Regions from separate parts of the Paenibacillus sp. CFBP 13594 genome, predicted to be linked through region 2. Evidence: a T-box and tRNA genes for the amino acid it is inferred to sense, from the RefSeq annotation. Region 2 holds a T-box; the other regions hold tRNA genes.
The links. A T-box is a leader RNA that pairs with one kind of tRNA and senses whether it is charged. The one in region 2 lies ahead of argS (arginine--tRNA ligase), so its partner is inferred to be a tRNA-Arg.

Region 1: it has a tRNA-Arg gene. The T-box ahead of argS (arginine--tRNA ligase) is inferred to sense a tRNA for this amino acid. The anticodon was not compared.
Region 3: it has a tRNA-Arg gene. The T-box ahead of argS (arginine--tRNA ligase) is inferred to sense a tRNA for this amino acid. The anticodon was not compared.

The regions. Positions count from the first base shown of each region.
Region 1 is NZ_JACYVQ010000009.1:263,508-267,942, forward strand. Features, by position in the region: gene IFU39_RS25705 (ABC transporter ATP-binding protein) at 1-379, opposite strand, end outside; gene IFU39_RS25710 (LysR family transcriptional regulator) at 748-1,665, shown strand; gene IFU39_RS25715 (CYTH domain-containing protein) at 1,803-2,663, shown strand; tRNA gene IFU39_RS25720 (tRNA-Gly) at 2,935-3,005, opposite strand; tRNA gene IFU39_RS25725 (tRNA-Pro) at 3,018-3,091, opposite strand; tRNA gene IFU39_RS25730 (tRNA-Arg) at 3,108-3,184, opposite strand; tRNA gene IFU39_RS25735 (tRNA-Gly) at 3,192-3,266, opposite strand; tRNA gene IFU39_RS25740 (tRNA-Leu) at 3,275-3,362, opposite strand; tRNA gene IFU39_RS25745 (tRNA-Lys) at 3,372-3,447, opposite strand; tRNA gene IFU39_RS25750 (tRNA-Gln) at 3,457-3,531, opposite strand; tRNA gene IFU39_RS25755 (tRNA-His) at 3,543-3,618, opposite strand; tRNA gene IFU39_RS25760 (tRNA-Thr) at 3,716-3,791, opposite strand; tRNA gene IFU39_RS25765 (tRNA-Asp) at 3,814-3,891, opposite strand; tRNA gene IFU39_RS25770 (tRNA-Met) at 3,918-3,991, opposite strand; tRNA gene IFU39_RS25775 (tRNA-Val) at 4,008-4,083, opposite strand; tRNA gene IFU39_RS25780 (tRNA-Glu) at 4,090-4,161, opposite strand; tRNA gene IFU39_RS25785 (tRNA-Ser) at 4,178-4,269, opposite strand; tRNA gene IFU39_RS25790 (tRNA-Asn) at 4,273-4,348, opposite strand; tRNA gene IFU39_RS25795 (tRNA-Ala) at 4,350-4,425, opposite strand.
Region 2 is NZ_JACYVQ010000002.1:331,922-336,356, forward strand. Features, by position in the region: gene IFU39_RS08920 (hypothetical protein) at 1-8, opposite strand, end outside; gene IFU39_RS08925 (hypothetical protein) at 108-818, opposite strand; gene IFU39_RS08930 (ATP-binding cassette domain-containing protein) at 815-1,870, opposite strand; gene argS (arginine--tRNA ligase) at 1,876-3,606, opposite strand; T-box leader at 3,671-3,963, opposite strand; gene IFU39_RS08940 (four-helix bundle copper-binding protein) at 4,143-4,435, opposite strand, start outside.
Region 3 is NZ_JACYVQ010000021.1:28,987-33,421, forward strand. Features, by position in the region: gene iolE (myo-inosose-2 dehydratase) at 1-872, opposite strand, end outside; gene iolD (3D-(3,5/4)-trihydroxycyclohexane-1,2-dione acylhydrolase (decyclizing)) at 926-2,791, opposite strand; tRNA gene IFU39_RS31905 (tRNA-Gly) at 3,185-3,255, opposite strand; tRNA gene IFU39_RS31910 (tRNA-Pro) at 3,266-3,339, opposite strand; tRNA gene IFU39_RS31915 (tRNA-Leu) at 3,347-3,425, opposite strand; tRNA gene IFU39_RS31920 (tRNA-Arg) at 3,443-3,519, opposite strand; tRNA gene IFU39_RS31925 (tRNA-Gly) at 3,527-3,601, opposite strand; tRNA gene IFU39_RS31930 (tRNA-Leu) at 3,612-3,692, opposite strand; tRNA gene IFU39_RS31935 (tRNA-Lys) at 3,699-3,774, opposite strand; tRNA gene IFU39_RS31940 (tRNA-Tyr) at 3,784-3,869, opposite strand; tRNA gene IFU39_RS31945 (tRNA-Thr) at 3,879-3,954, opposite strand; tRNA gene IFU39_RS31950 (tRNA-Phe) at 3,975-4,050, opposite strand; tRNA gene IFU39_RS31955 (tRNA-Asp) at 4,069-4,146, opposite strand; tRNA gene IFU39_RS31960 (tRNA-Met) at 4,174-4,247, opposite strand; tRNA gene IFU39_RS31965 (tRNA-Val) at 4,264-4,339, opposite strand.

The DNA.
Region 1 (4,435 bases), on a different contig from region 2:
GGCGAACCATGCCAAGTGCCTCGTTCACCTTTTGCCGCAGATCAGATTTCTGTTTTCCGGCCTTCAGGCCAAACGCTACATTTTCGTATACGGTCATATGCGGCCATAATGCAAAATCCTGAAACACCATGCCCAGATTACGCTTGTGTGTTGGTATATCAATCCGCTTCGCCGCAGAGTAGATACACTGACCATCTGCACGAATCTCCCCCGCGTCCGGCTGTTCCAGCCCGGCCAACATGCGGAGCAGTGTTGTTTTGCCACAGCCTGATGGACCGAGCAGTGTCGTGAACTTTCCATGTTCAAGCGTTAGATCTGTCGGCAGCAGTGCGGGTGTTTGATTAAATGATTTTTGAATTCCTGTCATCTCTAATTTCATAAGCATCCCTGCCTGTCTTCTGTTACTTGATCTCTTGCACTGTTCTCAGTCTAACGTCCGCTTTCGCGAGTTGTATGTCTTGTATGTAAAATTGGAATTAACTTTTTAGATGAATTCTGTTGATGTTCATAGATTAAATCTATAGTAGGTGAACTAAATTAATTTTCATGTTTTCGCTTCGATTACAGCACCATCTTCCGATCGCTGTTATCCCCAGATTTCTTATACTCCCTTTTTAAAGGGAGAAATCCGGGGATAAAGGCGAACGCTTCGCTTCTTCAGATTGGTTCTGTACTCTCCGTCTTTATGAAAAACATTAGATCATCTTATATATTGGGGTTAGTAGAAGTGAGAGGAGTGCTGGGACATTGAATCTGATCAAATTGCAAATTGTTGAGCTGATCGACAAGCATCATCACATGACAAGCGTGGCCGAATTACTGGGGATCAAACAACCCACCGTTACATTTCATATGAAGTCATTGGAGGAAGAGATGGGCGTGCGATTATTCGAATCACGCAGTGGCAAGACCTTTCTAACTGAGGCCGGACAAGCCCTGCTCCACTATTCCGTCAAAATCAATGCTCTAACCCAAGAGGCAAGGCGGGTAGTGAAAGAATATGACAGTCTCTATCGGGGCACCCTGCACATTGGGGCAAGCTATGTACCGGCTACATATCTGTTGCCCAGCATACTCAACACCTTTTCTCAGGAGTTCCCGGGCATTCGTATCGTCCTATCCGTCAAACCATCACCTGTTATTCGCGAGATGTTAATTCGGCATCAGATTGATCTGGGGGTGATCTCTTCCGAGCCATTTGTTGGACCCGCCCTGCAAGCTGAGACGCTGTGTGAAGACGACTTAGTATTGATCTGTTCTCCACAACATGGGTTGGCCCAGAAGGATGCATTAACACCTGATCATATCGCGCAGATTCCTTTTGCCTTACATGGCAATGAATCCAGTACTCGACGGTTAACCAATCAATGGCTTGCGCAACATGACATTCGTTTGAGGAGTACCGTGGAGATGGATTCCCTGGAAGCGATCAAACAGCTCGTGTTAATCGGGGGGCATGTCTCATTCATGTCTCGGATGGCGGTACAGTGGGAGGAACAGCACGGGCTCATTCAAGTTCTTCCCATTCCCGGAGAGCAAGCGCCGCGCCATATCTATACGGTACATAACAAGGACCGCCACCCTTCCGTTCAGGTAAACCGCTTCAAAGAAGTGCTTCGAAAGGTGAGTCACGGCTCCCCCATTTTCCATGGCAGATTGCCCTGATCCGCTATAAACTATCGTTTACCATTCATCAAATCTATGCAGGATTAACGCAATGTGCGCTCCCCTTTAATCGCTTTCATATATTCGGGCGATAAAGTGAGTCTGTACGTTAATCCAGATTAGGAGAGTGATTGGTTTTGAAAAAGTGGAAAAAGGTAACCGCCTCATTGATGCTGAGCATCGTAACATTGGGAAGTGGAATGACATTTCTGGGAGCACCCCAGGCTTCAGCTGCTGCCAATGCCGTTCCTGCTTATGAAGTAAAGTTTCTGGCCAAGCCGGAACTTGTATTGAATATAGATGGGACACCACGCAGTGAAGTGATTCAGACACTCGGCCTGAGTTCCACGCCAAGAAACATTAACGTAGAGTACTTCGACACCAATGCTCTCGGATTGGATCAACAAGGATGGAACGTTCGTTTTCGCAAAAAGGATGACAAAAATAACTACGAATTGACTTATAAAAAACGCTACCCTGTAATCAATGGCGACATCAACGCAGCGCTTACCCTGGCTAACCAAGAAGGATTCAACATATCAGATGATAACTACGAGGCTGAGATTGATTGGGGATACGGCAAACAGACACTGAGCTTCTCCAACACCAAAAAAGTCGATACCAAAGCGACAGGTGTTCAACTTCCTTCCCAGCAAGATGCCCTGAACATGTTACTGGACAAGCTTCCGGGCAAATTGAAGAACTGGTCTGCTTCCAACTGGGGTAAACAACAACTGACTCAATCCCGTGCATATGGCCCAATCACATTCCAACGTTATGAAGGTACATGGAATGGTCAAGAGCTTACACTCGAAGTATGGCCAATCCGTGACGCAGCAGGTACAGGTATTGAGAATATCGTAGAGGTTTCTTTCAAAACCGATGATACTGTAGCCGTATCCGGTCTGCGTACTCAACTGCTGCAATTGCTGGAGAACAAAAACTGGCTGATTCCGGCCGATGGCTTGAAGACACAGACTATTTTGGAAAGATACTAATCGCTGGCTCTAATTAAAAAGACAAGTTCCTCTTCCTGCGGATATCGTAGGAGAGGGACTTGTCTTTTTTTGTGTAGAGAACGAATTAAAATCAGTTAATTAAGTAATTCTACGTTTATCAACAGTTAAGATTTTTGCTTATCTATTTCATCTGTTCAACTCGAGTTGACTACTCACATTAAACTCTGGTTTTCTGAAAATCACCTCTTCTTATAGGTGAAAACAAAAAAGCCCTTGCTATAAGCAAAGGCTCTTCTATATGTTACTAGGAAGCGGGTGATGGGAATCGAACCCACGCTATTAGCTTGGAAGGCTAAAGTTCTACCATTGAACTACACCCGCAAATAAAAAAAATCGGGATGACACGATTTGAACATGCGACCCCCTGGTCCCAAACCAGGTGCTCTACCAAGCTGAGCTACATCCCGATACTTATGAGAATAATGGCGCGCCCTGAGAGATTCGAACTCCCGGCCTTTTGATTCGTAGTCAAACGCTCTATCCAGCTGAGCTAAGGGCGCAAAATATTGGAGCGGAAGACGGGAATCGAACCCGCGACCCTCGCCTTGGCAAGGCGATGCTCTACCGCTGAGCCACTTCCGCAAAACATATGGTGCGGTCGAGAGGACTCGAACCTCCACGGGGGGTTAGCCCACACGGACCTGAACCGTGCGCGTCTGCCAATTCCGCCACGACCGCAAAATATAATGGTGAGTCATGAAGGGCTCGAACCTTCGACACCCTGATTAAAAGTCAGGTGCTCTACCAACTGAGCTAATGACTCGTAATGAAATGGCTGGGGATATAGGATTTGAACCTATGCATGACGGAGTCAAAGTCCGTTGCCTTACCGCTTGGCTAATCCCCATTAAAAAATCATGGGGCGATCGAGGGGAATTGAACCCCCGAATGCCGGATCCACAAACCGGTGCGTTAACCACTTCGCCACGACCGCCATAGAGTAAGCCATTCATCCACTAAGAGAATCTTAGTATTACCAATTTAACTTGTAATATACATTCTATCACAAATTCATATGTAAATACTAAAAATGGTGCCGGCGAGAGGACTTGAACCCCCAACCTACTGATTACAAGTCAGTTGCTCTACCAGTTGAGCTACACCGGCACGGTGTATATTTTATTAAAAATGGCGGAACCGACGGGATTCGAACCCGCGATCTCCTGCGTGACAGGCAGGCATGTTAGGCCAACTACACCACGGTTCCATAGTACTTTCTCAAGGAAAGTATAATTGCGGGGGCAGGATTTGAACCTGCGGCCTTCGGGTTATGAGCCCGACGAGCTACCGGGCTGCTCCACCCCGCGTCGTTATAAAGTTATATGGTGGAGGCTGAGGGGATCGAACCCCCGACCCTCTGCTTGTAAGGCAGATGCTCTCCCAGCTGAGCTAAGCCTCCATAATATGACCCGTAGGGGATTCGAACCCCTGTTACCTCCGTGAAAGGGAGGTGTCTTAACCCCTTGACCAACGGGCCTTGCTAAAAAATTATCTGGCGGAGAGAGAGGGATTCGAACCCTCGAGACGCTTGTGACGCCTACACGATTTCCAATCGTGCTCCTTCGGCCAGCTCGGACACCTCTCCATATGGCTCCCCGAACAGGGCTCGAACCTGTGACAACTCGATTAACAGTCGAGTGCTCTACCAACTGAGCTATCAGGGAATGGTGGAGCCAAGCGGGATCGAACCGCTGACCTCCTGCTTGCAAGGCAGGCGCTCTCCCAGCTGAGCTATGGCCCCATACTCTGTG
Region 2 (4,435 bases):
TTTTGCATATGCGAGCGCCTCCTTCAACCGTACGATGCTATCCATTCCATGTCCCTCTATCCTAACCAAACCAAGAGCAACATTCAAGTTATCGGGAAGCGCGTCTTCTAACCCCGCAGATCTCTTCTCCCGGACAGCCACACATGGATGATTAGTAACGCTAATGCATAGATCACAGTCCACAGCGTAACCGAAACAAAAGAGTTCATCTTGGATTCATCAAATAACATCATCTCACGAACCAGATAAAAGGCTGGTGGAAGAATACGGCCGATCCAATCTAACGATTCAGGCAAACGTTCGCTTAAGGAACCTTGGATAAACGATAGTAATAATACAATAATGAGGGCAGGCATACTGCGACTAAGCAAGGGAATGTACGATTTTTGAAAGAATACACTAATGCCTAATCCCAGCAGTGATAACCCCAGATGTCCTAACCAAGTCATCATCCACTCCTCACCTGTGAGTTGTCTCTCGAACATTCCCGCGAACACGGGATACAGCACAGTGATTGCGGTGAGCATGATTAGCATGATCCAGGCACAGATAAATTGACTTATTACAACCTTACGCCTGCTTCCTATATGTAGGACGAGTAATTGAACCTGCTTTGCAGATTCCGTATTCATCACCATTACTCCGAGCCAAGCAGCTGCCAGAAATAACAGCATAGCCGTAACGCTGTAACTGTCGGCAATAGGGTTGGGTTTGTAGGAATAAATTAGCAGCATGGAGATGATATAAAAGATAACCGGTGCAAAATATTTCTGTGAGCGAATGTGGTGCCTTAACAAATATCGGGTTAGATAGATCATTCGACTTCTCCCCCCGCATCATCCATGGAAGAGCTTAAGTCCACAGATTCCGTGATACCTCCACGACTCGCATGTACAGCTGGATGTTGTCCTTCCAGCAGACTTTCCATATGTAATTGACTTTCCTCCTGTTGTACAGAGACAACCGAACCTCCGGATGCCAAAATTCTTTTGAGGACATCATCTGTTGATTGTTGAACTATTTTCCAATCCCACAACCAAGAATTGGATTTCTTCGAGCTTGTATTACGAACCAAAGACAGTATTCCCGGTTGTTGTACAATCGATAGATCGTTAGCCAGATCTTCTCCGGCTTTCGTCAGACTTTGAATACGTACAGCGGGTTCGCCAGCTTGTAGTATATCTTCACGACTCCAGTAGCGGAGCACGCGGCCTTTCTTCAACACAATCACCTGGTCTGCCAAACGTTCAATAAGCAACGGTTCATGACAAGCTGTAACGATGGATGTCCCTTCATCCTTCCATTGCCCCAATAAGGATACAATGCCCTCTTGAGCTGGAATATCCAAGCCAGACAACGGTTCATCCAACAGCAAGAGACCACCCGGTCCAGGTAACAGGGCCTGAATCAAATTCACTTTTTGCAATGTGCCCTTGGATAATAGGGGTAACTTCTGATCGATCGCGGTATCCAGATATAAAAGTTCACTAAGTTCTCTTATCCGCCCACGTAGTTCTTCGGGGCGAATGCCCCGAATCCGTCCCATGTCCCACAAGTACTCCCTAGATGTAAAGGGTAAACGTGGCAGGCCATCTACTGCATACCCATCAGAACCCTTCATTGTGCGCTGGATCGATCCTGTATCGGGTAACAAAATACCTGCCAACATACGTAGCAACGTGCTTTTTCCCGAGCCGTTTCTGCCAACAAGCACAGCACATTCACCCTGTTTCACTTCCAGATTAATTTGATTCAGTACCTGAGCATGACCTAATCGCTTGCTCACTTGTTGAAGCAATATACCTCGGACTGATGAGTCTGGTGTAGCTTGATCCGACTTCTTGAAAATACCACGTGTACTCCATGTCATTGGGATCACATCCGTTCCGGGGCCTGCACACCTAGCAAATGTAAACTGTACGCGAGTCGTTCGGCAGTCCGTTTGGCCAATGCCACCCGGAAGGATCTTACATCAGATGACGCATCCGCAATCCGTTCGGCGTGATAGAAGCGGTTGAACGCTTGAGCGACATCTATTGTATATTTGGCAATGACCGAAGGCTCATTCCGATGAATTGCTTTTTCCAGATACTCGGGATAATCACCAAGCAGTTTCAGCAATGCCCATGAGGTATCTCCGATAAGGGATGAAGTGGTTTCTGTGTTATTCTCACCTTCCGCAAGGTTGGGTTTAGTCAATGGGTTTTCATTTCCCATACGGATCGCCTCTTCTGCCTTGGCAAGCACACTTTGAATCCGAGCATGGGTGTATTGCACATAAGGTCCGGTCTCCCCTTCAAAACTCACGGCATCTTCCAGGGAGAAGTCCACATCGTTTAACCGATTATTCCGCAGATCACCGAAGACAATGGCACCTACACCAACAGCCTCAGCCACCTTCTGAGGGTTCTCCAGATTCGGGTTTTTCTCCTGAATAATCTGCAAAGCACGAGCAACTGCCTCATCCAACACTTCCTGCAAAAAGACAACTTTACCGCGGCGGGTAGACATTTTCCGTCCCTCAAAACGCATTAGGCCAAACGGGATATGTTCACACTTCGCAGACCATTCATGACCCATCCGGGATAGGACCGCAAATACCTGACGGAAATGTAACTTCTGCTCGCCTCCGACCACGTATAACAACCGATCTGCCTTCATCACCTCATGACGATAAACCGCCGTAGCCAAATCCCGTGTAGGATAGATCGTTGTTCCATCTTTTTTGATAATCAGACACGGGGGCATGTTCTCATCCTCTAAGCGTACCACGAGTGCTCCGTCACTCTCTTCAAGTAAACCTTTTGTCTTGAGTTCTTCAACCACTGCGCCCATCTTGTCATTGTAAAAGCTCTCTCCCAGCGTATGGTCGAACTGTACATTCAGACGTTCATACATCCGGTTGAATTCCTTCATGCTCACTTCCACAAAGAATGCCCATAACCGCTGTGCCTCATCATCTCCTTGCTCCAGCTTGCGGAACCACTCGCGTGCCTCAATCTCCAGTGAAGGATCGTTCTCCGCCTCATCGTGGAAGCGCACGTACAGCTCCAGAGAAGTACGGATCGGGTCTGCCTGCAGCGCTTCATCATTGCCCCACCGTTTGTATGCTGCGATCTGCTTGCCAAACTGGGTTCCCCAGTCTCCCAGATGATTCACACTTACGGAGGTATAACCTGCTTCGTTATACAACCGATACAGTGCTGCACCGATTACAGTAGAACGCAAATGTCCGATTCCGAAGGGTTTTGCGATGTTAGGGGAAGACATATCAATCACAACACGCGAACCTTGACCAAGCTGAAGCTTACCAAATGCCGCATTCCCCAGTTCTTTCAGCAGATTCGGCGCGAGCTTCTCCCGATTGAAACGGATATTTACATACGGCCCGGCGGGAGTCGCTTCAATTCCAGATGCCTGTAATCCCGTTGCGAGCTCAGTGGCAATGACTGCCGGTGCTTTTTTTAATGACTTCGCCAATGCAAAACAAGGGAATGCTGCATCACCCATCTCCGCTTGTGGTGGAACTTCCAATAATCTCATAACCTCTTGTTCATTCAATCCCGTTAAAGGGGCAATATCGGCCGCAGCCTGCTTCATCAACATGTCTAACACTCCTTATCCATTCATTAGTGGCTAAAAATAAACACAAAAAAGCTCTCGTCTCTACATAAGAGACGAGAGCTGACTTAACAGTTCCCGCGGTACCACTCTAGGTGAACAGGCTGCTCTTCATATGCATCAACATGCATACCCGTAGAACCTGTTCCGCTCGATGCGTATAACGGTCGCAAGCCGGGTTACCCTCAGACAGATCTGGCCTATCCCCAATTGGGATACGTACATCTTTTCGGATAACCATCTCACGGGTGCGGTTCACTCAGGTCATGTCATACCGGCTTCCACCTCTCCCGGCTCGCTGTCATGTATGGATCTGGCTACTCTCCCGATCATTGATATTCTTCATTTCAATTCATTGCCATCATTATACATACCACGATCAGACTTGGCAACCTGCATTAAAAATCCCCTACTGAAAGGCAACACATAGGCACATCGTCTCAGATGCTTGTGTTCACTGCCTTCCCTTAGGGGACAACGGTCATTATCTGTTTTAATTATATATTCCAGTGAAATAATATTTACGCTACTGCTGCCATCAATCGGCAAGCTTCTGCACATCTGCGGCAAGCCTCTGCACATGCTTGGCAGTGATCATGGTGGTGTTTGCCACACTCTGCGGCGCAAGCTTCACAAGCTTTCACACACAATTCGCATATTTCAGCAATGAAATCACTTCCACGTGTCATCGCTTGTGCAGCAAAACTGCAGATCTCCGCACATTCCCGATTCAAACGAATGCAATCACGCAACATTGCCAGATCATATTCTTTCAGACTCGATATGTAACATACGTTGCATGCATTCATGCACT
Region 3 (4,435 bases), on a different contig from region 2:
TTCAAAGAGCGTTTGGCATACTCATACGGGTTATGAATCGCAGGGTCCTGCTCTCCTTCAAGCATCGCCCAGCCATCGTATCCCCGTGTGATCAGTTCTTGCAGAATTGGTGCAAAATCAATGCATCCATCCCCTGGTACGGTGAATACGCCTCTACGAATACAACCGACAAAGTCAGACTGCTCCGCGCGTGCTTCATCCAGCACATGAGGGCGGATATCTTTCAGATGGATATAGGCAATCCGATCATAATGTTTGCGCAGCAGTTCCAGCGGATTGGCTCCGCCATAGTAGGCATGACCTGTATCATAGAGCAGATATACGAGAGAAGGGTCCGTCAACTCCATCAGTCGATCAATCTCATCCGGTTGCTCGACCACTGTGCCTCCATGATGATGGTACGTAAGCTTCAACCCGTGTTCATGGGCGATAGCTCCTGCTTCGTTCAACCCTTCAGCAAGGATATGCCATTCCGATCCGCTGAGTCTAAGCACTTCTTTTTCATGCGGAGTTCGTCTTGGATCAAAATGAAGTGACCCGCCTACCTCCGCCGTACTGATCACCTTACTGCCCATGGATTGCAGAAACTCCGCATGTCTGCGATAACTGTCCAGCTCGGACTGACGATACGCCGGATCGGAGAACAGTACGGATTTCCACTGGGAGACCAGATTGATATTCCTTTTACTCAATTCCTCACGCAATATAGCAGGATCGGTAGGATATTTACGTCCCATCTCTGTGCCTGTCAGCCCAAGACGCTGAATGTCATCCAGAATCTGTGCACACGTTGTCGCATCACCATGCTCCTTCACATCTTCACCGACCCAATTGATCGGATGAATCCCAAGCTGGAATGGCAGCTTGCTCATTGCTCCACGTCTCCTTTGTCGTTCAACATTGTGGTTCACTATATTAACCCGGATTAAATCGGTCTTGCTTTGGCACGGTTGGCTTGCATGGTGTGATGAGCATGAACTACCTTCTCCTCGGCAGATACTTCTGGCACACCTACATTCCACCATGACTCGTATCCACCTGCGTTGGTTCCAGGCACGACCGGAATCTCAATCAACGTACTCACTGTTTCGTTCTTCGCATCTCGGAGTGCTTGTTCCAGCTGTTCTGCTGTCTCCGCTCTATAGGATTTGGCTCCCATGCTTCGGGCGTGAGCTGCAAAGTCCATTGGCATGTAATCCCCGGTCAGTCGTCCACTCTCGGATTCCCGATAACGGAACTCATTGCCGAACCCGTCACTACCATGTTCCCGCTGCAAATTATGAATACATTGGAATCCATTGTTGTTGAATAATAAAACAGTCATCTTCTTCTGTTCCTGCAAACTGGTCACAAACTCCGAATGCAGCATCAGATAACTGCCATCTCCTACCATGGCGTACACTTCACGATCCGGCTCGGCAAGTGCTGCTCCGAACGCTCCACTTACCTCGTACCCCATACAGGAGAACCCATACTCCATGTGATACGTCTTTGGTTCAGCCGCACGCCACAGACGATGTAGATCACCCGGCAGACTGCCTGCCGCACACACTATGACGGAAGATGGATCAATGGTCCGGTTAACGATGCCAACTGCTGTAGTCTGTGCCAGCCCTGCTTCATGTTGAGCTGCATACAGCCGATCCACTTCTGCATTCCATTCAGCGCGGAGATCAGCAACTTCGGATGGGCCATATGCACTTCGGTATTGTCTTTCCTGCAATTCCTTCTGCAAAGCCTGCAATCCTTCGCGAGCATCTGCCAGAATGGCTTCTCCGCCTAACTTGGCGGCATCCATACTGTTCAGGTTGATGTTGATGAATGACGCTTCTGGATGTTGAAAAGCAGAGCGGGACGCCGTCGTGAAATCCGAGAACCGCGTTCCGACGCCGATCACAACGTCTGCTTCTCTCGCCAGCCTATTGGCTGCCAGAGAGCCGGTAACCCCGATGGCCCCCACATTCAGTGGGTGGTCCCAAGAGACTGCGCTCTTGCCCGCCTGCGTCTCGGCGATCGGAATGCCAAATGCCTCGGCGAACCCCACGAGTTGAACGGACGCCTCAGAGTACAACACACCGCCGCCTGCAACGAGAAGCGGCTTTCTGCCACGGGCAATCTGCTCCGTTGCCCGTTCAATGGCTGCCTGTACCGGGGGGCGACGATCCAGATAATGTACTTTGCGGGCAAAGAACGATTCTGGATAATCGTACGCCTCTGCCTGCACATCCTGCGGCAATGCGAGCGTTACTGCTCCCGTCTCTGCTGGATCGGTTAGCACACGCATCGCCTGTGTAACAGCAATCATCAGCTGTTCGGGACGAACAATGCGATCCCAGTACTTGCTGACGGCTTTGAATGGATCAGTGGCTGAGATTGTATAATCACTGCTCACTTCCAACTGCTGAAGTACCGGGTCTGGTTCCCGTGTAGCAAAGTTATCTCCTGGAAGCAATAAAACCGGAATCCGGTTCACCGTTGCAGTAGCTGCCGCTGTTATCATATTCAAAGCACCAGGTCCAATGGATGTTGTACATGCATAGATCTGTTTACGGTTCTTCTGCTTGGCATAAGCCGCTGCCGTATGCACCATGCCTTGTTCGTTCTTGCCTTGCATATACGTCAGGCTTCCCGGACTGCGCTCCAGCGCTTCTCCAATGCCTGTTACATTGCCATGTCCAAAAATACCGATGATTCCCTTCACAAACTTGGTTTCCACCCCGTCAACCGAGATATATTGCTGATCCAAGTATCGAAGCAGTGCCTGAGCCATCGTCAGTCGAATTGTTTTCATGAATTTGATCGCCGTCCTTTCCTTTACGGGTTAAGCGCTTAATCTACGTTAAGTTTAAGCGCCTTACCCCTAAAGGTTAAGCGCTTAATTGATATGGTATTACAGGTTAATGATTTACGCAAGCTATTTTTGTAAGCGTTTTTATGAAATATTGTAAAAAAAGATATTCTTGTGTTCGAACATGTGTTAGACCTTCTCTATTTGAACACTTCCACAATGACTAAGAACAGACTTAAAAGAGAGGGAATATTATCGTGAGGATGGAATACTTGATGGTACATGCTAATCAGCCATATAATCCGTGATCTTCATATACAATCATGATCAATATGCCTGTGAATGCAAAAAAAAGAAAGAGACGGTGAATACCATCTCTTTCTTTATCAATATATAAGCGGGTGATGGGAATCGAACCCACGCTATTAGCTTGGAAGGCTAAAGTTCTACCATTGAACTACACCCGCATAACAACAATCGGGATGACACGATTTGAACATGCGACCCCCTGGTCCCAAACCAGGTGCTCTACCAAGCTGAGCTACATCCCGTTATCTATACCGGCGAGAGGACTCGAACCTCCACGGTTTCCCACTCGATTTTGAGTCGAGCGCGTCTGCCATTCCGCCACGCCGGCAAAATATGAAGTTATAATGGCGCGCCCTGAGAGATTCGAACTCCCGGCCTTTTGATTCGTAGTCAAACGCTCTATCCAGCTGAGCTAAGGGCGCAAAATATTGGAGCGGAAGACGGGAATCGAACCCGCGACCCTCGCCTTGGCAAGGCGATGCTCTACCGCTGAGCCACTTCCGCAAATAAGGGATGCGCGTGGAGGGACTTGAACCCCCACGTCAAAGACGCTAGATCCTAAGTCTAGTGCGTCTGCCAATTCCGCCACACGCGCATATAATGGTGAGTCATGAAGGGCTCGAACCTTCGACACCCTGATTAAAAGTCAGGTGCTCTACCAACTGAGCTAATGACTCATAGAAAACTGGTGGAGGATGATGGATTCGAACCACCGAACCCGTACGGGAGCAGATTTACAGTCTGATGCGTTTGGCCGCTTCGCTAATCCTCCAGGATTACATGGTGCCGGCGAGAGGACTTGAACCCCCAACCTACTGATTACAAGTCAGTTGCTCTACCAGTTGAGCTACACCGGCGTATTACATGGTGTTATAAATGGTGGCTCGGGACGGAATCGAACCGCCGACACGAGGATTTTCAGTCCTCTGCTCTACCGACTGAGCTACCGAGCCTTACTACATTAAAAAAAATGGCGGAACCGACGGGATTCGAACCCGCGATCTCCTGCGTGACAGGCAGGCATGTTAGGCCAACTACACCACGGTTCCAGATCACTTTCTCAAAGGAAAGTATAATTGCGGGGGCAGGATTTGAACCTGCGGCCTTCGGGTTATGAGCCCGACGAGCTACCGGGCTGCTCCACCCCGCGTCGTTATAAAGTTATATGGTGGAGGCTGAGGGGATCGAACCCCCGACCCTCTGCTTGTAAGGCAGATGCTCTCCCAGCTGAGCTAAGCCTCCATAATATGACCCGTAGGGGATACTCTCACTTCGTTCGAGACTGCGAAGCTGTTGCTAACGAAGTGCATCCTCCGACGAACCTTTGGGATTCTCATC